2 regions of the Paraburkholderia sp. GAS448 genome follow, and region 1 is predicted to be linked to the other one. Evidence: riboswitches for the same ligand, from Rfam matches in the RefSeq annotation. Region 1 holds a riboswitch; the other holds the start of a gene.

The links. Region 1 has a riboswitch for cobalamin ahead of cobA (uroporphyrinogen-III C-methyltransferase). Riboswitches for the same ligand answer to the same signal wherever they lie in the genome.
Region 2: linked by a shared signal. The riboswitch ahead of P3T23_RS01340 (CbtB domain-containing protein) and the one ahead of cobA (uroporphyrinogen-III C-methyltransferase) in region 1 are both predicted to bind cobalamin.

What each region holds. Positions count from the first base shown of each region.
Region 1 covers NZ_JBNDKT010000006.1:317,319-329,323, reverse strand. The annotation lists gene cobJ (precorrin-3B C(17)-methyltransferase) at 1-255, shown strand, start outside; gene P3T23_RS14965 (flagellar brake protein) at 433-1,362, shown strand; gene P3T23_RS14960 (vWA domain-containing protein) at 1,413-2,003, opposite strand; gene P3T23_RS14955 (ATP-binding protein) at 2,084-3,184, opposite strand; gene cobN (cobaltochelatase subunit CobN) at 3,187-6,981, opposite strand; gene cobW (cobalamin biosynthesis protein CobW) at 6,988-8,061, opposite strand; cobalamin riboswitch at 8,279-8,550, opposite strand; cobalamin riboswitch at 8,644-8,870, shown strand; gene cobA (uroporphyrinogen-III C-methyltransferase) at 9,070-9,804, shown strand; partial or broken gene P3T23_RS14935 (cobalamin biosynthesis protein) at 9,801-10,100, shown strand; gene cobO (cob(I)yrinic acid a,c-diamide adenosyltransferase) at 10,209-10,811, shown strand; gene P3T23_RS14925 (cobyrinate a,c-diamide synthase) at 10,815-12,005, shown strand, end outside.
Region 2 covers NZ_JBNDKT010000001.1:291,334-303,338, reverse strand. The annotation lists gene P3T23_RS01360 (PAAR domain-containing protein) at 1-212, opposite strand, end outside; gene P3T23_RS01355 (hypothetical protein) at 226-783, opposite strand; partial or broken gene P3T23_RS01350 (porin) at 1,282-1,428, shown strand; gene P3T23_RS01345 (histidine phosphatase family protein) at 1,480-2,061, opposite strand; cobalamin riboswitch at 2,110-2,240, shown strand; gene P3T23_RS01340 (CbtB domain-containing protein) at 2,287-2,496, shown strand; gene P3T23_RS01335 (CbtA family protein) at 2,509-3,255, shown strand; gene P3T23_RS01330 (diguanylate cyclase) at 3,755-5,587, shown strand; gene surE (5'/3'-nucleotidase SurE) at 5,779-6,567, shown strand; gene P3T23_RS01320 (chemotaxis protein) at 6,614-7,570, opposite strand; gene P3T23_RS01315 (hypothetical protein) at 7,858-8,058, shown strand; gene P3T23_RS01310 (DUF4148 domain-containing protein) at 8,143-8,451, shown strand; gene P3T23_RS01305 (NRAMP family divalent metal transporter) at 8,609-9,910, opposite strand; gene P3T23_RS01300 (GNAT family N-acetyltransferase) at 10,215-10,868, shown strand; gene P3T23_RS01295 (hypothetical protein) at 10,962-11,273, shown strand; gene P3T23_RS01290 (universal stress protein) at 11,324-11,740, opposite strand.

The sequences.
Region 1 (12,005 bases):
GTTTCGCGCGCGCGGCCGTGGCAACTCGACAAGGCGCTGGATATCATCCGCGAATTTCGCTCGGCATCGACGAGAGTCGTGCTCGGAAGGGATATCGGCAGGCCCGGCGCAGCCCTCACTCACACGACGCTCGGCGAACTGCGGGCGGAGAGCGTCGATATGCGGACCATGGTTATAGTCGGCTCTTCCCTGACACGCTCTTATTCGCTCCATGGCAATCGTGAATGGACTTATACACCGCGCTGGTATAAGTGATCACAAGGATTTAACTGAAGTTGTTATCGGCTTCGTAAAGTCTGCGCAAACGGTTGCGCATTTAATGCCAATCGAATAAATATCGACCTCGTGCAATTCTTTTAGAAATCTCACTAAAGTTTTATTCCGGCGCGGCCGTATACGACCGGTATGAACCAAAAAAGAGGTCGTCCGTCCATGTCTTCCAGCATCGTAGAAGAGCCTGTCGCGGCAACGCCCAGCGCCGCTCTCGCCCGGGAAGATCTGCCCGTAGGCACACCGCTTGCGTGGGCTGTCACCGATCATGACGGCACCGTCCTGCTGGAAAAGGATGCGCTTGTCTCAACCGAAGGGGACCGTGATTTCCTTTTCCAGCATTTCAAGCCGCGGCGCCGGGATATCGATGAAGCGGCGAGGAGCGGAGCGTCTCTGGCTGCCACAACCGAGTTGCCGCAGCCGACCTGCCTCGCCGACATGCATCTCACCATCGGCGCGCTGCTCGGCATGCGCTCGCAGATCGGCATGGGCCGGCCGATGCATCCGAGCCGCGTGATCGGCTTCGCGCCCAATCAGACGCTCTTCGTGACGCCGCCGCTTCAGGACGGCCGGCCGGTACCGCTCGCCGTGAATGAAAACGTCGATATCGTTGCGATCGCCAGCCAGGCCGTGTACCGCTTTACATGCACCGTCGAGGCCCTGTGCACCTATCCATTCAACTACGTGGTCCTGTCGCCGCCCGGTGCCATCCGGCGGCTGCGTGAACGTCGCTCGATCCGCGTGCGGGCCCACCTCGCGGTCCGCTACGGCAGCGAGGCGAATGACCTCTACGACGGTCTCGGGATTGCCAACGGCATCAGCGCGCTGGGCCTGTCGCTTGCCGCTTCGAAAACGCTGGGCCGTGTGGGCGAGCGCCTGCGCCTGTCGTTCTGGGTCAAGTCTGGGGACGTCGAAACGTTGATCGAAACGCGTGCGGTTATCCGCAACCTGCAAGCCGACGAGATGGAAAAGGGGTTGACGATGCACGGCCTGGAATTCGATGTGCTGGAACCGGGGCAGCAAACCGCGCTCAAGGCGTTCGTGTTCGATCGCCAGGATGACGCGTACATCTGGACCAACATGACCCGCTGAACCAGCGGTCCTCATTAGTCTGAATCGGTTTGAACCGGTCAGTCGAGCGGCTACGCGAGCAGGTCTTCAGGGGTGCACCACGCTGCATCCCACGCCCGCGCCAACCGTTCGCTCCGGCCGAGCCTGAGCGCCCCGCGCTCGAAATCGACCACAACGATCTGATCGGCAATCGCGGGCCGCGCCGGCATGCTGCCGCTGCGCCCGTCGGTCAGCATCCACAGCCAGCGCTGCTGCCCCGGTCTCCTGCGCGCCGCACGTTCGAGCAACTGCGCCGCACGGCGTACGCCGAGTGCGAGCGGCGTGCCGCCCCCGCCACCCACCGGACGCAGCCAGCGCTCATTCCACCAGCGCGGCACCGACGGCCCAAAGCGCACATCGGCGCGTACGCCACCGAAACACACGAGCGCCGCCTCCGCGCGAGCCTTGCCAGCCTGATCGAACATCGCGACGAGCAGGCCCTTGGCCAGCGCCAGTTGCTGACCGCTCAACATCGATCCGGAACAATCGAGTACGAAGCAGTGCAACACGCTGCCCGTGGCTGCTTCATGCACGAAGCGCAGGTGTTCCGGCGCGAGGCGCTCGCGCCGTTTGGCGGCGAGCGTGGCCGTCCAGTCGATGCGTGTGCGTTGCGTGCGTTGCATGGCGCCACGCCTGCCTGCGCCTGCTGCCTGCGGCCATCGAACAGCGCTGGGGAATCCAGCGGCGGCGCTCTGTCGATGGCTCAGCTTTTTTTTGCTGGTAACGGGATGACGCCTTTTACCGTCGTGGTTCCTGTCGGTTCCGGCTCCAGATAGCCCCAATCGCCCTGCCCCTGACCTCGACCTTTCTCGTGGTCAGGCGGCACAGACGCCTGTTGCGACGCTGCCGGATCCGCAGGCGGAGCCGGCTGACGCTCCGGCGTTTGCGGCGTTTGCGGCGCGGTATGCGCATCGCGCGGATGGCGGCGATGCAGCAACACGGCGTCAGCAACGCGATCGACATGACCGGTCGTGATTGCCGCGTCGTCCTCCAGCGCGGCAAGCGCGCGCGCCGCGCGCAGCATCACCAGGTCCGCGCGCAGTCCGTCCACGGCGGCCTCGATACACACCTTGCTGACGTGATCGTGAAGCGCATCGTCGAATACGAGACGCGGCAAGCGTTCGCGTGCCGCGTGAATGCGCCGCACGTAGGCGGCCTGCTGCGCGGCATACGCGGCGCGGAACGCCTGTGGATCTGAATCGAACGCGAGCCGCGCCTTGACGATCCGCTGACGGATCTGTGGATCGAAACAGTTTTGCAGTTCCACCATCAAGCCGAAACGGTCGATCAGTTGCGGCCTCAACTCGCCTTCTTCGGGATTCATCGTGCCGACCAGCACGAAGCTCGCGTCATGGCTGTGCGAAATGCCATCGCGTTCGACGGTGTTGACACCGCTCGCCGCCGCGTCCAGTAGCGCATCGACGAGCGCATCCGGCAGCAGGTTGATCTCGTCGACATACAGCACACCACGATGCGCTTTCGCCAGCAATCCCGGTGAAAACTTCACCGACCCGTCACGCAACACCGTTTCGATATCCAGTGTGCCAATCAGACGCTCTTCACTCGCGCCGAGCGGCAAGGTCACCAGTTGCCCTTCGGGCAGCAGTTCGGCGAGCGCGCGTGCGGTCGTGGATTTCGCCGTGCCACGAGGGCCGCTGACCAGCACACCGCCCAGCCCCGGATCGATTGCCGCCAGCAGCAGCGCCTGCTGCAGCGGCTCCTGACCGATCAGCGCGGCGAACGGAAACGCGGTGCTGGCACGCGATGGCGTCGCGGCTTCGCGGGGCTGCGTCGATGCATTCATTGTCATGTTCCTTCGAGTTGCTGCTCGCTCGCCAGCAGATGTTCTTCGACCTGCTCGCGATAGTCGCCGGGGTTCTGCCACAGGCCGCGTTGCATCGCCTCGAGCAGGCGTTCGCAGATGCCATGTAGCGCATGTGGATTGTGCCCGGCGAGGAACGCACGCGTATCGGCGTCATTCAGGTACGCATCGGCAACGAGCGCGTATTGATGATCGGAAACCACGCGCGCAGTCGCATCGTAACCATAGAGATAATCGACGGTTGCGGCGATTTCCGCCGCACCTTTGTAGCCATGCCGTTTGACGCCATCGAGCCATTTTGGATTGACGACGCGCGAACGGATGACCCGCGCGATCTCCTCATGCAGCGTGCGAATACGGGGCGCGGCCGGATTGCTGTGGTCGGCGTGATAGACATGCGGCTGGTTGCCGGCCAGATGCCGTACCGCTGCGACCATGCCGCCCTGGAACTGGTAGTAGTCGTTCGAGTCGAGCACGTCGTGTTCGCGGTTGTCCTGGTTCTGCAGCACGACGTCCAGTGATGCGAGGCGTGTTCCGAACGCCTGCCGCGCCTCTTCGCCCGCGCTTTTCTGCGCGTAGGCATAGCCGCCCCAGGCCTGATACGCGCCCGCAAGATCGCCATCCGTTTGCCATTGCCGCGTATCGATCATTTCCTGCAGGCCCGCGCCATACGACCCCGGCTTCGCGCTGAACACGCGCCAGCCTGCCCGCCTGCGTGCCTCGGTTGCGTCCATGCCACCTGCGATCAAGGCATCCCGCTCGCGCATGACGCGTGCACGTATCGGATTCAGATCCTCGGGTTCGTCGAGTTCGGCTACCGCCTGCACGGCGGCGTCGAACAGATGCATCACGTTCGCGAACGCATCGCGGAAGAAGCCCGACACCCTTAGCGTAACGTCGATGCGAGGGCGATCGAAAATCTCGATCGGCATGATCTCGAAGTCGGTGACGCGATGGCTGCCCGGCGCCCACTTCGGTCGCACACCGAGCAGCGCCAGCGCCTGAGCGATATCGTCGCCGCCGGTACGCATCGTCGCCGTGCCCCACACGGAGAGGCCGATCGCACGCGGGTAGTCGCCATGCTCCTGGACGTGCCGTTCGATAAGCTGCTGCGCGGACTTGAGACCGAGCGCCCATGCGGACTGCGTCGGAATCGCGCGCGTGTCGACCGAATAGAAGTTGCGGCCGGTGGGCAGCACGTCCGGGCGTCCGCGCGAAGGCGACCCGCTCGGCCCTGCTGGCACGAAACGTCCTTCGAGTCCCCGCTTCAGCTGGAGCATTTCCTGCGGGCCGCATGCATCGAGACGCGGCAGTATGTCGTGGCGCAATCGTTCCAGAACCCGTTCCGCCTGGGGCAGCGTACCGGCCTCATGTGGAGCTTCGGGCGCATCTTCATCGCACACGCGCCGCAACAGTTCCGCCGCCAGCAGTTCGAGACGTTCTCGCGTGTCGCCGTTATGGCGCCACGGCGCATCGCTGACACGCTGCAGGATGTCGGGGCGCGGGCCGTCCCACGCTGCAGACCAGTCAGCAGACAGGGGATCGAAAAGATGATCGACCGCGAGGTCGCGCGCGAGCGCATCGATCAGACCGGCCTTCGTGCCCTGCCCGTCGCCCACCGGAAAGCGCCCGAGCGCCAGCAACGTATCGCGGCGCTGCCCCCCCTGCGGCGATTGCCCGAACGTATGCAGCCCGTCGCGGATCTGCGCTTCCTTCAACTCGCAGAGGTACGCGTCGGCACGCGTCAACAGCATGTCTTCAGCGTCCTGCCCGTCCGGTACGCTCAGACTCAGTTCCTCATGCAGGCGATGCTTGATGATCGTCTCCAGAATCGTTCGCCGCAGCAGCTTCGAACGACGCGGATCGACCATCAACGCCTCGTAGTATTCGTCCACCTGCCGTTCGAGATCCTGCAACGGCCCATAGTTCTCCGCGCGTGTGAGCGGCGGCATCAGGTGATCGATGATGACGGCCTGAGCACGCCGCTTGGCCTGGCTGCCTTCGCCCGGATCGTTGACGATAAACGGATAGAGATGCGGCATCGGCCCGAGAATCAGATCGGGCCAGCACGTATTGCTGAGCGCGACGCTCTTGCCCGGCAGCCATTCCAGATTGCCGTGCTTGCCGACATGGACGACGGCATCGATACCGAAGCGGTGCCGCAACCAGAAATAGAACGCGAGGTAAGCGTGCGGCGGCACGAGATCGGCGTCGTGATAGCTCGCGTAATCGCCGCCGTCGCGTGAACGGGCCGGCTGGATGCCGACGAACACTTGGCCGCAGCGCCAGCCCGCGATCATGAAGCGCCCACGCCGGATCGTCGGATCCTGTTCTGGAGGGCCCCAGCGTGTATTGAGCGCGTCGCGCGCTTCAGCGGGCAGTTGCTGGAAATACGTCAGATAGTCATCCAGCGAAAGACTCTGCAATGCCGGACGCAGATCACGCACAACGGGATCGTTCGTCACGCCCTGCGTCAGCGTGCGCATCAATGCATCGCCATCGGCAGGCAAAGCGTCGACGCGATAGCCCTGCTCCTGCAGCATCGTGAGTATGCCGACCACCGATGCCGGCGTATCCAGCCCGACACCGTTGCCGATACGGCCTTCGCTTACCGGATAGTTCGCGAGGATCAGCGCGAGTTTCTTGTCCGCGTTCGCGATGCCCCGCAGGCGGCACCAGCGCCGGCTCAGTTCGGCGAGAAACGCCACCCGCTCGAGGTCCGGCTGATAGCGCACGACGTCGACTTCGGTGTGCGGACAACGATAGGCAAGCCCCTTGAAGCTGATGGCGCGTGTAATGATGCGGCCGTCTACTTCGGGCAACGCGATGTGCATCGCGATATCGCGGGAATTGAGGCCCTGATTGTCCTTGACCCAGTCGTCGCGGTTGCCGCCGCTCAGGATCACCTGCATGACGGGCGCGTCGCCGGCGAGCGCCAACGGCTCGGGATCGTCGATCGCCGACGCGGCGAACGCCGTCGTGTTCAGCACCAACGCCACGTCGTGCTGTGTGCACAGCTGCTGCAGCACGTCGCGGCTGACCGCGTCTTTCAGCGACGTGATCGCAAGCGGCAGCGGATTCAGGCCCTGTGCATCGAGCGCATCGATCAGCGCATCGAACACGGCCGTGTTCGCCGCCTGCAAATGCGCACGGTAAAAGAGGATCGCGACAACCGGCGCGCCGGGGTGCCAGCGCGCCTGCCAGTCTGCCACCGTGGGCACGTCGCGCGCGGGATGATAGAGCGCTGCCGCCGGCAAAGGCTGAGGCAGTGCGGGCTCATGCCCCCAGCCGAACGCGCGGAAGGCGATGAAGCGCAGGAACGCTTCCGCGTTTTGCGCGCCGCCTTCGCGCAGATAGCGCCACAGTTGATGGCATAGCGCGGCGTCCGCCGTGCTGCGCGCGAGCAGATTCGGATCTTCCTGCAGATCGCCGGAGAACATCGCGAGCAGCTGCTGCCTGCGCCCGGCGAGCGCGACCACCTGCTCGATGCCATAAGGCCAGTACGCCTCGCCGCCCAGGTGATCGACGATCACGACCTTCGCATGCTGCAACACGTCTTCGACGTAGAAATCCACCGATGCCGGCTGCCGCAGGAACGTCACGTTCGCGAGCCGCAGGCTCGGAAAATCCGCGCCCAGCCGCGGAACGACGCTGGCCAGCAGGGACAGCGTGGTATCGGCCGAACTGAGCACGACGATGTCCGCCGGCTGCTGGTCGATCCGTATGACGCCGGCGGTATCGTCGACGAAGCCCCCCGGCGTGGTGCGCAGCAGATGCATACCGCGTTATACCTGTTGCGGCTCGGCGCTCAGCGCGACCGTCAGCGCCTGTTGCAGCGTCGCCTGATCGAGGTCTTCGCCGATCAGCACAAAGCGGCTCGCTACCGCCTCACCGGCCTGCCAGCGACGATCGAAGTAACTGTCGAAGCGACGCCCCACGCCCTGAACGACGAGCCGCATCGCCGCTCCGGGCAAGGCCGCAAAACCCTTCACCCGGTAGATCGTGTGGTTCTCGACCAGCCCCTGCAATGCTGCGATAAGCGCTTCACGCGACGACACCTGCGCCTGAACGACAACGGAATCGAAATCGTCGTGGTGGTGATCGGGATCGTCTGCGGACCCGTGATGGTCGTGACGCAGATGAATCGTGTCCTCCGAAGCCGACTCGAGCCCGAGCAACGCGTGCAGATCGAGCTGCCCCCTATGCGCACGCACCACCTTGACCTCAGGCGGAATTTCTTCGCGAATCAACATTTCGGCCGCAGCGAGTTGCGCATCGTCAAGCAGATCGGTCTTGTTGAGAATCACCAGATCGGCGGCGGACAACTGGTCTTCGAACAGTTCATGCAGCGGCGATTCGTGGTCAAGATTCGGGTCGGCCTTGCGCTGGGCATCGACTGCCTGCGGATTCTCCGCGAACTGGCCGCTCACTGCGGCAGGCCCGTCGACTACCGTGACCACTGCGTCGACGGTGAAGCTGTTCTTGATCTGCGGCCAGTTGAATGCCTGCACGAGCGGCTTGGGCAACGCAAGGCCGGACGTTTCAATCAGCACGTGGTCGATCTGGCCTCGACGCTCAACCAGTCGCTCCATGACCGGGAAGAATTCCTCCTGCACCGTGCAGCACAGGCAGCCGTTCGCCAGTTCGTACAGTTGCCCTTCCACCTCGCGGCCTTCCTCGTCGCAACCGATGCCGCAACCCTTCAGGATCTCGCCGTCGATCCCCAGTTCGCCGAATTCGTTGACGATCACCGCGATCCGGAGTCCGCCCGCGTGTTGAAGAATGTGCCGAAGCAAGGTGGTTTTGCCGCTGCCGAGGAAGCCCGTGACGATCGTTACGGGAATTTTGCGCGTCTGCATCCTGACTCCAGGGTGGTGGACTGTTTGAAGGATGAAGCCCCGAACTTCACCGGATGCCCGCCCGCAACGCCCTGCGGCATGCTCACGCCGCGATGCGACAGTCGCAACGTCAGACGATCGTCGGGCAACACGCGGGGACGAAATACGGCCTTACGGAAACAACCGGAAGCTCAGTGAATTCGTGGACTATCTGGACCATGCGCCGCATCCCCGCGGCGCCAACCCGTATTTTCTGGCCGGTATCCGGGCTCGCGAAAACGCCGCTTCGCCTTCCCGCGCATTCGACATCACGCGCAGTGGACAGATGCCTGCCTGTCAGGTCATGACGTGCACGCATTGAAGCCAGCTTTGCATCGTTTTCACGATGCCTTCGCTTACCGTTGCGGGGGCAGCACAGGTTGGCCCGATCCGTGCAGGACAGGCTCCCTGTTTCCCGTTTAACTGCGTGCACAGAGCGTGCACGCGAGCACCAGAGTGCGTGGGAGTGTAGGCTCCGTCAACCCCGACGTCAAGAAAACGCCCTGCCTGAAGGGAACTGAGGGCAACTGAAGACCCCTGCAGCCTGCGCTGGGCAAAGCCGTGCTATCGTATGCGCGCGTTTGGTGCCCGCACGTGCGTTCGCATGTGCAGTTAAACGGGAAACAGGAAGCGCGGCAACGCGCCCGGCCTGTGCTGTCCCCGCAACGGTAAGCGGCCTGCGGACTTCGGTCCGCGCATGTCATTCAACGCCACTGTCTGCGTCTGGCAGCCGGGAAGGCGAATGGCATGAGGTCGTCAGCCCGGATACCGGCCAACGCAAGGGGCGACCGTCGCTTTTCGCCGAACGCCGGATCCGCGGGGGACGGAACCTGGTGCCTGAGCGCGACCGGCCGCGCGCGCGAGACGCGCCGTCGTTGCGCATGACGTGTGGCATCGCATGACCCATTCATTTTCCGGGCTCGTCCTTGTGACGGCCCTCCCGCTCCCGTCTCCCACCAACATGGCGCGGCGAGCGCCGTGCTGCCCGCGATGAGCCGCGCCTGGCTGATCGGCGCCGGCCCCGGCGACGTCGAGTTGATGACACTGAAGGCAACGCGCGCGCTCGGCGAGGCCGACGTCGTACTCGTCGACGATCTCGTGAATCCCGATGTCCTGCAGTTCGCGCGGACCGACGCCGAGGTCGTGTACGTGGGCAAGCGCGGCGGCCAGCCATCGGCCTCGCAGGCCGACATTGTCGCCACGATGCTTGCCCATCTGCGCGCCGGGCGCAGCGTCGCACGACTGAAAGGCGGTGACCCGTTCGTCTTCGGCCGTGGCGGCGAAGAGCAACAGGCGCTGCGGGCCGAAGGCATTCAGGTCGAAATCATCAACGGCATTACGGCGGGCATCGCGGCGCCGGCAGCGATCGGCATCCCTGTGACGCACCGGGATCACGCGCAGGGCGTCGTGTTCGTCACAGGTCATGGCGCGGGCAGCAGCGAGCCGGACTGGAACGCGCTGGTCGCCACACGCATGACGCTCGTCGTCTATATGGGCATGCGTCGCCTGAACGAGATCGTCACGGCGCTGTTACAGGCCGGGATGGATCCGCAAACGCCATGCGCCGCGATCGAATCGGCGACGCGCCCCGAGCAGCGCCATGTGCTCGCCCAACTCGATACGCTCGCGGGCCACGTGGCCAGCGCCGGACTCGGTTCGCCCGCGATTGTCGTGATCGGCGGTGTGTCGGCGCACGGCATCCCATCGGCGAGCCACGATCGATGAAGACGCTCACCGTAGGCATCGGTTGCAGGCGGCTGACTTCGGCGCGACAGATCGAGGCGGCGGTGAGGGTAGCGCTCGCGGGCATACCGTTCGACAACATTCGCGAGGTTGCGACGATCGAATCGAAAGCAGAGGAGCCTGGGTTAATCGAATTCTGTGCGCGTCATGCCCTTCCGTTGCGAAGGTTTACGCGCGAGCAGATCGCCGGGTTTGGCGCGGTGCCGACGCCCTCTCACACAGTTCGCGGGCTCGCAGGCGTCGACGGCGTCTGTGAGCCCTGCGCGCTTCTCGCTTCTCCCGACTCGATATTGATCGTCGGCAAAACGGTGGTCGACGGCGTAACCGTCGCGATTGCCTCCATCACCACATCATCATCACACAGGATCCCGGCAACAGGAGACGCCATGAAAACAGATCTCGAATCCCATCAACGCATGACGCAGCGCCGCCGCGAAGGCCACGAAAAGAAGCAGGCCGCAGCAACCGTCGAGAAAGGTCTGCTGATCGTCAACACCGGCACTGGCAAGGGCAAGACCACGGCCGCCTTCGGCATGGCCGTGCGCGTGCTCGGACACGGCATGAAGCTCGGCGTCGTGCAGTTCATCAAGGGCGCGCTACATACGTCTGAGCGCGATTTCCTGGGCGCCCAGGCGCATTGCGATTTCGTCACGATGGGCGACGGCTACACCTGGAATACGCAGAATCGTGAAGCCGACATCGCCACCGCTCGCAAGGGCTGGGACGAAGCGCGCCGGATGATCGAAAGCGGCGACTATCAAATGGTGATTCTCGATGAACTGAACACGGTATTAAAGTACGAATACCTCCCGCTCGATGAAGTGCTCGCCGTGCTGACCGCGCGCCCTGACATGCTGCACGTCGTCGTGACCGGACGTCACGCGCCGGACGCGCTGATCGAAGCCGCCGACCTCGTCACGGAAATGCGCATCGTCAAGCACCCGTATCGCGAGCAGGGCGTGAAAGCGCAGCGCGGCGTGGAGTTCTGAGCGATGCCCGCGTGTCCCGCCCTGTTCGTCAGCGCGCCCGCGTCGGGTCAGGGCAAGACCACGATTACGGCCGGACTCGCCCGCTATCACCAGCGGATGGGGCGTCGCGTGCGGGTCTTCAAGACCGGTCCGGATTTTCTGGACCCGATGATTCTCGCGCGCGCAAGCGGTGCACCTGTGCTGTCGCTCGATCTGTGGATGGTCGGCGAAGCGGCCTGTCGCACGCTGCTCGCCGAAGCGGCCGCCGAGGCCGATCTGATCCTGATCGAAGGCGTCATGGGCCTCTATGACGGCACGCCGAGCAGCGCCGATCTGGCGACGACGTTTGGCGTACCGGTCGTCGCCGTGATTTCAGCGAAAGCGATGGCGCAGACCTTCGGTGCGGTTGCTTTTGGGCTCGCGAACTACCGGCCGCACGTGCCGTTTCATGGCGTGTTCGCCAATCGCGTCGGGTCGCCGCGTCATGCGCAGATGCTGGAAGAAGCGTTGCCGGCCGGAATCCAGTGGACCGGATACATCGCAAGCAAGGACGATATCGAACTGCCCGATCGCCATCTGGGTCTGCACCAGGCGGACGAAATAGCGGACCTCGACGCACGGCTCGATCGCGCGGCCGACGCGCTTGCGCAGACGCAACTGGTCGAACTGCCGCAAGCGGTAGACTTCGGACCGGTGGTGCACACGGCGGTCCCCCGTCTTCTCGACGGCAAGCACATCGCGATAGCACGCGATGCAGCCTTCGCGTTCATCTATCCCGCCAACGTTCAGCTGCTGGAGACACTGGGCGCGCGCGTCACGTATTTTTCCCCGCTCGCTGACGAACCCGTGCCGCAATCCGCCGATGCGCTCTATCTGCCCGGCGGCTATCCCGAACTGCACGCAGAGCGGCTCGCGCGCAACACGTGCAGCGCCGATACCATTCGCGCTCATGCAGCGGCCGGCAAGCCGCTCGTGGCCGAGTGTGGCGGCATGCTGTATCTGCTGGAGACATTGACCGACACCAGCGGCAAACGCACGCCGATGCCAGGCGTGCTGCCAGGCCACGCAACGATGCAGACGCGGCTCGCGTCGCTCGGGATGCAGCAACTCGACGGCATGCACGGCACGATGACCGGCCACACGTTTCACTACTCGCATATGACGACGACCATGACGCCGTACCTCACGTCCGTACGTCCGCACTCTGATGCGCGA
Region 2 (12,005 bases), on a different contig from region 1:
AACGCTGCCTCGCGCGTGGTGTGATACTTAATCCGATAGGGGCCGCCCGCCTTGGCAATCGTTCCCATGCTTTTGCACTTCTGGCAGTAGGCGCTTTCGCCAATGAGCGCGGCTTTGTGGCCGTGAAAGCAAAAACCGCTAGTCTGCGTGTAGTCGAGAATCTGGCCGCCGCTCGTCAACGTGTCGCCTACAACAGCGATTCGACGCCTCATGATGTCCCCCCAGTTACTGGCGCGTCAGCGCGACACCGTGTTCGTCAATGGGAACAAAAATGGTAAACGTGAGCGGCTCGCGGTGCGGGCTGTCTGTAATCACGTCGCCGTTATCCAGCAGACTGCCAACGACCGCATACCGGGTCCGCTCAATGCCAGGAATGCCGATACCCGTAATGATGCGTGCGCGGCTTCCGTCCTCATACTCGACATAATCGCCAATGCCCGCGGCGTTGCGGTACGTCCCTTCGACTTGCCATACGCTAGACACTTCGCGCACGACACCGCCCCGTGCCGTAGTTGCACCGCACACGGCGAAACGATCCAGGGGTTTGCGCGGTGGCGGCGTCCAGTTCGCATCGAACAGGCCCGGCACCGTTTCATCGTCGGCGATGAAAACGCCCATTTCCAGGTGTCCCCAAGGCGTTTCGATAATGCGGTCGCCATTGCTGAGATTGCTACCGACCAGCGCGGCGGGGCAGTCCCCCAACACGGCCGCATATCCTGCGCCGTCAATGATGACGGCTTCGCTGCCGTCGCTATAGGTAACGGTATCGCCGACCCGCGCCATTGGAAGCCCGCAAATCTTCGACCGTAGCCGGTACTCACGCGCCCGCCGCGCTCAGTAAGCGCGCCAACCGTTGCGAAGCGATGCAGTGTTCCTTTACGTTCCCGTTCCGACATTTCCAACTCCCCCTTAGAGATAAAAGCGCCCGCAAGCAACGCAGGCTAAGTCCACGAGCAGCCAGTCGCACGATGGGACAGCTTTCGTGTTCAACTTCACTTAACATCTGTACTACTTATTTTTAAATACATGTTTTGCATAAACGTATTGCTCCCCTCAGCCGTCCTGAAATAGTTAGCAGATCAGAGGAAAATTAAACGAACACCGCACTAGAGTATCGCGGCCGGGGTCGGCCCAGGTGTCAACTTTTGTCAAACTATTTTGGCGCGTCATCTTCCGATGTCAAATCGCTCCGCCCGACGCCGCAATGATGGAGTGAGCGGGCACAGTGACAATGTTGGCGGACCGGTGTTATGCCAAGCCGGTAGACCCGAAGACCTCCCTGTGGACTACCTGCTCTCGAAGCGCACCGACGCGTATCTGGAGACGGTGTATCAGCGCGCGTCGTCAGGGGCACCGCCGGTGATCACTACGAGCGATCCGTCATCGAGCCGCAGCCAGTTGCTGATCGCGGCCGGTATCCGCCACCGGGTTCTGATCCCGACCGCGCAAGCGCCGCGACAACCGCGACATCAACGATGTTCACTGCACCTGAGCGGCCCACCACGTCCACCCGCCGCGAATCGAACACCGCAATTCGACGACCGAAAGCGGCGCAATATCGATGCGTGCAAACGACTCGGGCGACGCGCCCAGCGCATGAACGATCGCCGCCCGGATCACGGCGGCATGCGTGACGGCGACGGCCATGGAGGAATGGTCCAGCTCGAGCGCATCGAGCCATGCGCCGACGCGCAGGCGCACCGCCCCGAACGATTCGCCATCGGGAGGCGCCGCATCGGCTTCGCGAGCCCATGCCGCCAGCGCATCGGCCTCTTCGCTGGCGACGTCTGCAAGACGCCTGCCACGCCATTGCCCCAGGTTCATGTCGGCCAGCGCTTCGACGGGGACGGCGGTGAATCCAAGCCCCTCAGCCGTGTCACGCGCGCACGCCGCGGGGCTGCAGAAGACCGCATCCGCCTCACCCGCCAGCGACATCACGCGCGCGCGGCATGCCGCGACCTGGGCGAGACCGCGTGCGTCCAGCGGATCGTCGGTGGGAAACCGTCCGCTGCGCAGCGCCGCCGTTGCAGCGTGACTGATCAACAGCAGCCGTGTCTGCATCCTGTGTCCTTCTGGTTGAAAGTGTCGCGCGCTTTGCTCATTCATCGCGCTGCGCAGCGAAGTTTAGCGCGTAGAATAACGCCACTGAAGCGAGGAAGCCGGTGTAAGCCCGGCGCGGTCGCGCCACTGTAATCGGTTCATCCACAAGCCGAAAGCCAGACCTGAGCTTCGTGTCATCCCTTCCTGTTCGACTATCGGGGCGCGTAACCTCTGGAGAGTTCCGTCATGACTGACACCGTTTTCAAGCCCACTGCTCAACCGACACCGATTCCCCTGCGCGAACTGCTGCCATGGGTGGTCTTCGGCGGCTTGCTGCTGTTGCTCGCACTGTATTTCGTCGGCGCCGAACAGGGCGCGACTTCGCTGGTTCCTGGCATGTACGTGCACGAGTTCGTTCACGACGCTCGCCACCTGCTCGGCTTCCCCTGCCACTAACGGGGGTTCCTGATGGTAGGCAGACTGTTATTGCGCGGGATGCTCGCAGGCATCGCCGCGGGCTTGCTCACGTTCGCATTCGCCCGGGTGGCCGGTGAACCGCACGTCAATCAGGCTATTTCGTTCGAAGAAAAAGCCGCCGCCGCACGCGGCGAAGCGGCGGAGCCGGAACTGGTCAGCCGTGAAACGCAGGCGGGTCTCGGCCTGCTGACTGGCGTGGTGGTCTATGGCGCGGCCCTCGGCGGCCTGTTCTCGCTCACCTTCGCGTATGCGTACGGGCGGGTCGGCAAGCTCGGTCCGCGCGCGTTGTCGGCGGCGCTTGCGGTTGCCGCGTTCATTGCGCTGGTGATTGTGCCGAATCTCAAGTACCCGGCCAATCCACCATCGATCGGCGACCCTGAAACGATCGGCCAGCGTACCGGGCTGTTCTTCCTGATGATCGCGATATCAATTGCCGCACTGGTGTTCTCGCTGAAGGTGCGAAGACGCGCAGTCGTGCGCTTCGGCCAGTGGAACGCGGCGATCGTGGGCGGCCTGGTATACGTCGCGATCATCGCGGCGGTGCAGATCGCGCTGCCGACGATCAACGAAGTACCGGATGCCTTTCCGGCCACGCTGCTGTGGCACTTCCGCGTTGCGGCCATCGGCATGCAGTTGATCATCTGGACGACGATCGGCCTGTTGTTCGGCTGGCTGGTCGAACGCAGCGAGCGCGCGCAGCACGGGGGGCGCGCAGCTGGCAAGTCGGCCTGGCTGTAGCGGGCTGACTGCTTTGGGCGCCCGGGCTGCGTCGCTGCACAAGTCGTGCAGTTAGCCGAGCGGGCGCCGGCTTCACCGGAACCCTCGGCAGCCGTATTCTTCACAACCTTTAGCAAGTCCAATCCCTTCCGCGTGTTTCTGACGCCGAACCCGACCGTGTCGCCGCGGTTGCGTTCGGCGTCTTGCCATTGTGCGGGACATTGTCTGAGCCCGCGCGGCTGGCGCCCGCAAGTCCAGGGTTAAATTGCTTTCAATGTGAAAGTCGCACGAAGGAAGTCTCAAGATCCGGCGCAACCTGCCGATAAGCAGATGCGTAGGGGCGGTTTACCGCTTCTCCCTGATGGGGTCTGGGGCGATGTCCGGAACGTCCTGACTCCAGCGAAGCTGGCGTATCGTCCGCGGATTTCCGCGGATAGCAAGAAAAAGAATCAGAGAGAGCGAATAAATGGGGCTGTCATCCGAAGGGCCAACTCCTGGGTTCAAGGCGTTTGCTGAGTCATTGCGTTCACGCCGATGGGCCGCGCCGCTCTGGACCCTGTCGCTTGCGTTCGTGGTGACGATGCTCACCTGCATGGCGAGCGGGGCACTCAAGAGCATGGCCGGCGAAATCGCGCCGATCTGGCTGACCAACGCGGTGCTGCTCGCGCAGATGATGGTGGCGCGGCCGGGGCGGGTGACCTGGGTCTTTGCCGGTGGGCTGGCGGGCAATCTCGCGGCCAATCTGCTCGGCCTGAGTCTCGCGGTCTCGTCCTCCTACACAGCTGCCGACATGCTCGAAGTGCTGGTGGCGTTCAGCTTCGCGCCACGTATCTCGTCGGTCGTCGAACTGATCCGTTCGAAGCAACTCGTCCGCTTTCTCGCTGGCGCCATCCTGCTTGCGCCCGTCCTGTCGGGGCTGGTCGCCGTAACCTTGCTGCGCGGACAACTCAGCGGAAATATGTTGCCGAACCTCGCCAACTGGTTCATTTCGGATGCGCTGAGTCTCGTCCTTTTCACGCCGGCGGCAGTGGTCTTCTGGACCGGCGAAGTAAAAGGCCTCTTGCACCCCGACCGCCGCTGGAAGACGGGGCTGCTGTTGCTACTGGTCTGCGTCGTGACCACGGGCGTATTTGGGCAAAACCGTGTTCATCTGCTTTACTGGGCGCTCCCGCCGATCGTTCTGCTGGCGTTTCAGGCCGATCTCGCCGGCGTGCTGCTGGGTTTGCTGCTATGCCTTGCGATCGCGGTCACCTTCACGATGCGCGGCTCGGGGCCGCTCTGGATGTTTCACTATCAGAGCATGGAAGGGCGCATCTTCGCGCTGCAGCTGTTCCTGCTCGCGGCGTTGGGCATCGCGCTGCCGATCAGCGTCACCCAGTCATTGCGCAACCGTCTCGTCGGGCTGCTGCGCGAGGGTGAGCGCCGCTACCGGATCCTGGCGGAGAACGCGACCGACATCGTGATGAGCATGTCGCTCGACGGCCGTCTCACCTATGTTTCGCCGCGCGCGAAGGCCGTCATGAAATGGGCGCCCGACGATCTCACAGGCGTGTATTACCCGGACCTTGTGTTGCCCGAGGATCGCGAGGCGCTGGCCGCCACCATCGGCCGGCTGGCACGCGACGCGACGGAGGCTTCCCAGGTAAGCCGCTTCCCGTGCCCGGATGGCCGGATTCTGTGGATGGAAACCTATCTTCGCCCGGTGATCGATCCGTTTTCCGGCGAGCCCGAAGCACTGACAGCGACGGCCCACGACATCACCGAGCGCAAGGTGGCAGAACAGCGCCTTGCGGAAGAGCGCAGCGAGCTGCAGGGACTCGCGTTCCGCGACGGCCTGACGGGGCTTTTCAACCGACGGCATTTCGATCGTGAGCTGGGGTTCCAATGGCAGCAGCAGGCGCGCACGGAAAGTGAGCGCTCGCTTGCTGTGATCATGGTCGATGTCGACGCATACAAGAGCTATAACGACCACTACGGACACCAGGGCGGCGACGATTGTCTGCGCACCATCGCTCAGGCAATCGCCAACCTGGCGAGACGGCCCGCTGACGTGATGGCCCGTTACGGCGGTGAAGAATTCGCACTGATCCTGAAGGAAACCGGCCAGCAGGACGCGTTGCTGGTAGCCGAACGCATCCGGCAGGGCATCGAGGCGCTGCAGCTTCCCCATGCGGCGAGCGGCGCAGGCATCGTCACGATCAGCGTGGGTGTGGCGGCGCGGCGCCCGTGCGAGGGTGGAACCGCAAGCGAGCTGGTGGCGGCTGCGGACCGGGCGCTGTATGCGGCAAAGAAAGGCGGCCGCAACCGCACCTGTGTGGCGGACATGTATGACGTGGGCGATGTGACAGCGTGAAGGGGCTTCAGGCCGACCCGGATGGAACGGGTCGGGTAGGCGTCGACAGCGGATATCCACGAGTCATCTGCAATTGCGTGCAACCGGTGCATTGGGCGTCGGCCGCACATCTCTCTATCCGGGGACGCCACGATCTCTGGAATAATGATCTGCTCGTGACATGATGTCCGGATCGAAAGGAGAGCCTCGCGATGTCCCTCGCTGAATCCAAAGTGCCCCGCGTGCTGTTGACGAACGACGACGGCATCGATGCCCCCGGTCTTGCCGTGCTCGAAGCCGTCGCGGCCGAGCTTGCAGACGAAGTCTGGGTGGTCGCGCCTGAGCACGATCAGAGCGGCACGTCGCATTCGATCAGTCTGCACTCGCCGCTACGCGTGACCCAGCAGGGCGAGCGGCGCTTCGGCGTCGTGGGTACGCCGGGCGATTGCGTCGTGATGGCCGTGCGTCATCTGATGGTCGATGCGCCGCCGACGGTCGTACTTTCAGGCATCAATCGCGGCGCCAATCTCGGCGTCGAGACGATGTTCTCCGGCACCGTCGGCGCGGCGATGACCGGGTTGCTGCTCGGCCTGCCCGCCATCGCATTGAGCCAGACCTTCCGCGATCGCGAGAAGGTCCGCTGGGATACGGCGCGCGCGCTCGCGCCCGGCGTGATCCGCCAGTTGCTCGCGGTCTCGCACCATGCGCCGACGTGTCTGAACGTGAATTTCCCCGATGTCGACGCCGCGGTTGCCGGGCCGCTCACGGTGACGAGGCAGGGCGTCGGTCTTGTCGAAGGGATCGACGTGGTGCCGCAGGTCGACCCGCGCGGCTTTGCCTATCACTGGCTGCGCTTTCAGCGCGGGCCGCGCGAGAACGCGCCCGATAGCGAAACGGCCGTGGTGGGTTCAGGCCGCGTGTCGGTGACTCCGCTCAACTTCGATCGTACCGACGAGCAGACCTTTGCCACCCTGGCAGCGGCATTGCAGCGCGCGGGCTGAGCCGGTCAGGCTCAGCGCAGGGTGATTGCCGGCGGGCCGCGCCGGCTCAGGTCGCAAGCGCCTGACGTATCGCGCCGGCGAGTTCGGCTGCCGCAAACTTCGGGACATAGCCGTTCGCGCCAGCGTTCTTCACATGCGCTTCATTCGCTGCGCCCGTCAGCGACGAGTGGATGAGGACCGGAATGTCACGCGTGCGCTCGTCGCCCTTGATCTTGCGTGTCAGCATGAAGCCGTCCATTTCCGGCATCTCCAGGTCCGTCAGGACTAGGGCGATGGTGTCCCGTACCCGCTTTCCCTGCGCCTGGGCCTTGTCGGCCAGCTTCTGCAGCCTGTTCCAGGCCTCCTCGCCCGTCTTCGCCATCTCGTAGTCTGCCCCGATCGCGCTCAGCGCCTGCTCGATCAGCTTGCGCGCGAAGCCGGAGTCGTCTGCCGCGAGAATCTTCGCGCCGCTCAAGAGGCCGAGCGCCTCGCCAACCGACGTCGGGTCCACGGCCGGATGCTGGGAGGGAAACACATCGCGCAGCACCTGCTCGACGTCGATGACCTGGGCGAGACGCGAATCGCCCGTGTTGCCGTCGATGCGCGCGATGCTGGTGACGAGATTCCCGCCCGCCGTGCCTTCGGCGGACAGCACCTGGTTCCATTCGAGCCGGACGATGTCGTCGACTTCTTCGACGGCGAACGCCTGCGTCGAGCGGGCGAACTCGGTGACGAGCAGAATGTTCAGACCGCGCGACGGCTCGCAGCCCATCAGCCGGGGCAGGTCGATCACCGGAATGATCTGCCCGCGAATGTCCACCGCACCCATCACATAGGGCGACGAACCGGCGATCGGCGTGACGGGCGGCATCGTGGAGATTTCACGCACCTTGAACACGTTGATCCCGTATAGCTCGTGCGCGTCGCTGCCTGGCACTGAGCCAAGCCGGTACAACAGCAGCTCGAACTTGTTGGAACTCGTCAGGCTGCTGCGCTCGTGATTCGGATGTTGATCGGCTGACATGGGAAGGGCTCCGGGTTTCGATGCGAGCGTTGCGCCTTGACCCAGTGCGATCCGGCGTGAAGCTCGTGCGTCTATTTGTTATCGGCCCCGTGGGCGGAAAGTTCAGTGGCCCACTCGTCATGGTCGCCCGCGGGCAGGACGGCAAAAAGGTATGAATAATATGTTCGAAGGTTGACTGTCGCCCGATCGACAGCCGGTCTGGAAGGCCGTATCTGAGCAAACTGATTTATTAAGGTTTCCAGAATATTGTGTGAACCCGAGAACCGTTGCGTAGTCGATCTGCCGTTGTGACGATCTGGCCGGCGGTGGCGGTGGCGGTGGCGGTGGCGGTGGCGGTGGCGGTGGCGGTGGCGGCGAAGGCGAAGGCGAAGGCGAAGGCGAAGGCGAAGGCGAAGGCGGTGGCGAAGGCGAAGGCGGTGGCGGCGGCGGTTGTCGCGATTGTGATCGAAACCCAAACAGTGATTTCGAATCTTAGGTATTTACCCTAGTTCTCCACGGTCCTAGACTGTGATCAACGGGTTCAGACAAGCAGTTTGTCCGACTTTGGAAAACAATCTCTGGAGGTACTGATCATGAAATCGCTCATCAATGCTGTTGCTCTTGCTGCTCTTATCGCCGTTCCGGTCGCTTCGTTCGCGCAATCGAACCAGCCTCTGACCCGCGCTCAGGTGCGTGCCGAACTGGTACAACTCGAAAAGGCCGGCTACAACCCGAGTGTTTCCGATGACGCCACGTATCCGGCGAACATTCAGGCTGCCGAAGCTCGCGTCGCTGCTCAAAACAGCGGCTACGGTCCATCTACGAGCGGTTCGTCGCAGGCAGGCGCTCCTGCAGAGTGGACGGCGAGCAGCTATTCGCCGCGGGTGTACCGCGCTCACTAAGTTGCATCCAGGTCGCAACTGATTTGAGGCGGCCGCAATAACAAGCACGGTCTGCCGCAGAAGAACAGGCTCGCCTCTGAACGATTGAGGTGGGCCTGTTTTGCTTTATCGGCAGGAGTCGACTGAGCCGGCCCTCCGGCGACATCTCCGATGCCCTCTATGAAGGCACGAACATAACCACTGCCGCCACGCCCATCACCGCAGCCGCGATCCAGCCGAGGACGATCAGCGACCGGCTCGCCGTGAAAGCGCCCATCACCGATTTCTTCGACACCAGAATGATGATGACGACCAGCAGCGGCACTGCGACGATCCCGTTGATCACGGCGCTCCAGAACAACGCCTTCATGGGACTGATCGGCGAATACTGGATACCGAGTCCGGCAAGCACGCTGACGGCGATGATGCCGTAGAACCCGCGCGCATCGCTGACCTTCCGCTCAAGTCCTTCCTTCCATCCCATCGCTTCGGAAAGGGCATAGGCGCCGGAACCCGCCAGTACGGGTACGCCGATCAGGCCGACGCCGAGAATGCCAAGCGCGAACAGCAGATAAGCGAAATTGCCAGCAAGGGGCCGGAGTGCGCTGGCTGCCTGCGCCGCCGTGCTGATGTCCGTCACACCGGCGACGTGAAGGGTGACAGCGGTTGCCAGAATGATGAACCAGGCGGTGATATCGGAGTAGAGCATGCCGCTCCATGTATCCCACCGGATGCGTCGCAGTTCCGTACGTGCGGCGCGCGGGTCGCGTACGAGCGGCGCACCACCGCGTTGCGCCTGCATGTCTTCGACTTCTTCGGAAGCCTGCCAGAAAAACAGATACGGGCTGATGGTCGTGCCGAAGACGCCGACCACGACCGCGGCGGCCGTGGCGTCGGGCGTGAATCTGGGCCAGACCGTGCGCAGTGCGACCTGCGCCCAGGGAACATGAACCGTAAACAGCACAGCCGCGTAAGCAAGCAGCGATACGGTGAGCCACTTCAAAAAGAACACGTACCGGTGGTACGGGACGAACATCTGCAGCAGTAGCGTCGCGAATACGAAGAACGCCGTCATCAGGTGGCGATTGACGCCTGAGACGAGTTCCGCCACTTCCCCCATGGCGGCGACGTCGGCAGCAATGTTGAGGGTGTTGGCGACGAGCAGTAGCAGCACGACGACCTGAAGCACGACCGGCGGGAACGCGCTCCTGATGTTCGCCGCGAGCCCTTTTCCGGTCACCCTGCCGAGGTTTGCGCACATCGATTGAACGGCGGCCATCAAGGGGAAGGCCAGCGGCATCGTCCACAGCATGTTCAGGCCGAATTGCGCGCCCGCCTGCGAGTAGGTGGCGATGCCGCTCGGGTCGTCGTCCGCCACGCCGGTGATAAGCCCTGGTCCGATCCGCGCCAGCGGATGCTCCTTCAGTCGCTCCCAAAGCACCCTGAAGGTGCTCGCGCGAGCCGTTTCATCAACGTCCATTGATTCACCTCGCGATTGCGAAACCAGCACGGGCTTCGAAGACAGAAGAAGGGGGCCGTCTTGCAGATCGTTTCTCCACTCAGGCTGAGGACAGAGGCTTCGTCTGTCTGGCAGCGGGCATCATCGTGCGTAGCGAACGATCTCGCTTCGCATATTGAACGTGGCGTGTGATCGGTACGCGTTGATGTAGATCAAGGTCTCGCACGATCACGAACGTTGTCGGACGCTACGAACAGCCCGTTTTTTTTTACGGCATTTTTTCTTGCGAGGCGCACACGACGAACCCTAAACTTCAGGTAGCTTGATGAGAGTCGAGGTTGTCATTGTGAAGCAACGTACTGGACTGAAGAAGCCCGTCAAGGTCGCTTATGTTCATCGAGGTATGCCGGGCGTCATCATCCGGCACTTCGATCCCGCGTGCGATTCGTTCGATGAACTGACCTCGGTGCTGCATCGTGCGTTCGCCCGGCTTGGCGGCATGGGGCTCAATTGCACGTGCGTGGATCAACCGGTCTCTGTCACAAAGGCGCGCGCAACGCGCGGCGATTGCTACGTTGCAGTGTGTGACGGACGCCTTATCGGGACGATGACGCTCTATGCCCAGGATCGCGATTCGCCGTGTGCGCTGTATCGGCATCAGGGTGTCGCAAGCGTGCGTCAGTTCGGCGTCGATCCGGCGTGGCAAAACAGAGGTGTCGGACGGCTGTTGCTGGCTCTGGCCGAACGCGTGGCCGCGACGCGTGGTTACGACGAGCTCGCGCTCGACACGCCTCAGCCCGCCGCGCATCTGATCGCCTTCTATCGCGGGCAAGGCTTTCGCATCGCAGATTTCGTGAGGTTCGACGGCAAGCGCTATGACAGTGCGATCCTCATCAAATCCGCGACGGCTGCCCCCACCCTTGCGGCATGGTCAGGCCGGCTTGAATTGCCGGGCCGCACCATGGCCCGTGCCGCATGACGTGCCGCACAGAAGCTTGACGGACAATTCACCCACATAGAAGGACATGCCATTCCGATGGTGCGTTTCAGACCAGCCACGATGTTGAGAGGGATGAGCAAGGTCATTGCCATCGCCTTCGTGACCAACCAGATACTAACGACCGTCTTCACATACGTTGCACAGCAGATCGACGCTACGCTGCCGCATGAAACGATATGGATGTTCAGCTGCGTGACTTGCGGGCTGGTGACGCTTTGGCTTCAGTCCGATGCCCGGCGCGCATTTGGCTTTGCGCGCGAGAACGGCTACATCAAGCCAGCCGACGACACGAAACAGATTGTGCAGGTTGCGCAGGATTGTCCGAAGCGATGGCTTGTCATTCTGCACATGGATTTGAATCCGGCCGTGACCGGCGCACAGTGATCCGTCGTTGCCGCGTCATTGAGCGGCGGCGGGATCGAGCAACCGCACAACTAATGCAGCATCGTCACAGGTGTAGAAGTCCGGTGCCACAAACCGGCGAGCATGGCCAGCCTGCGAAAGAACCCAAGATGACTCGCGTCGATCACCACCACATCCGACTGAGTCCTGTCTGCATACGCGGCAATCGCTTTCGTGCCGTGTCCGAATACCCGCTTCCATTTGTACGGAACGCCGGCGTCATCGAGGATCGTGCGGGTTCGAACCAGCGCGCTCAGCATCATCTCCTTCTCGTGGCGACGTAGTGCGCCCCGCGAATGGAAGGCTGCGGCACGCCCTTCGTCGACAGGCTCCAGCACTTCAAGCAATTCGACTTCGGACACGCATTTTTCCAGAAACAGGAACGCAGCGTAGCGCGCGGCCTGCAAGGCGCCTTTTTGATCCACTACGGGTATGAGCAACCGTAACATCGAGCACTCCGGGTTCAAACCAGCAAAGCCATCCTGATGCTTCCATTTCAGCAAATGCGGTGTCAATGCGCCGCAAAACTGCGCACGGGAAGCGTAAAAATCCTGTAGTGATCTCCTTCGCTTTCTCCGCGAACCTTTGCTGCCCATGGTGCGCCGCGCACCCTGTGCAACGCCACCCGCGAAGCCCTGCTTAACTGACGAGCCCGACAGCGGAATCGCGCGGTCAGAGGAGTTACCGAACCTGTCGACTTGATGATAGATCGTG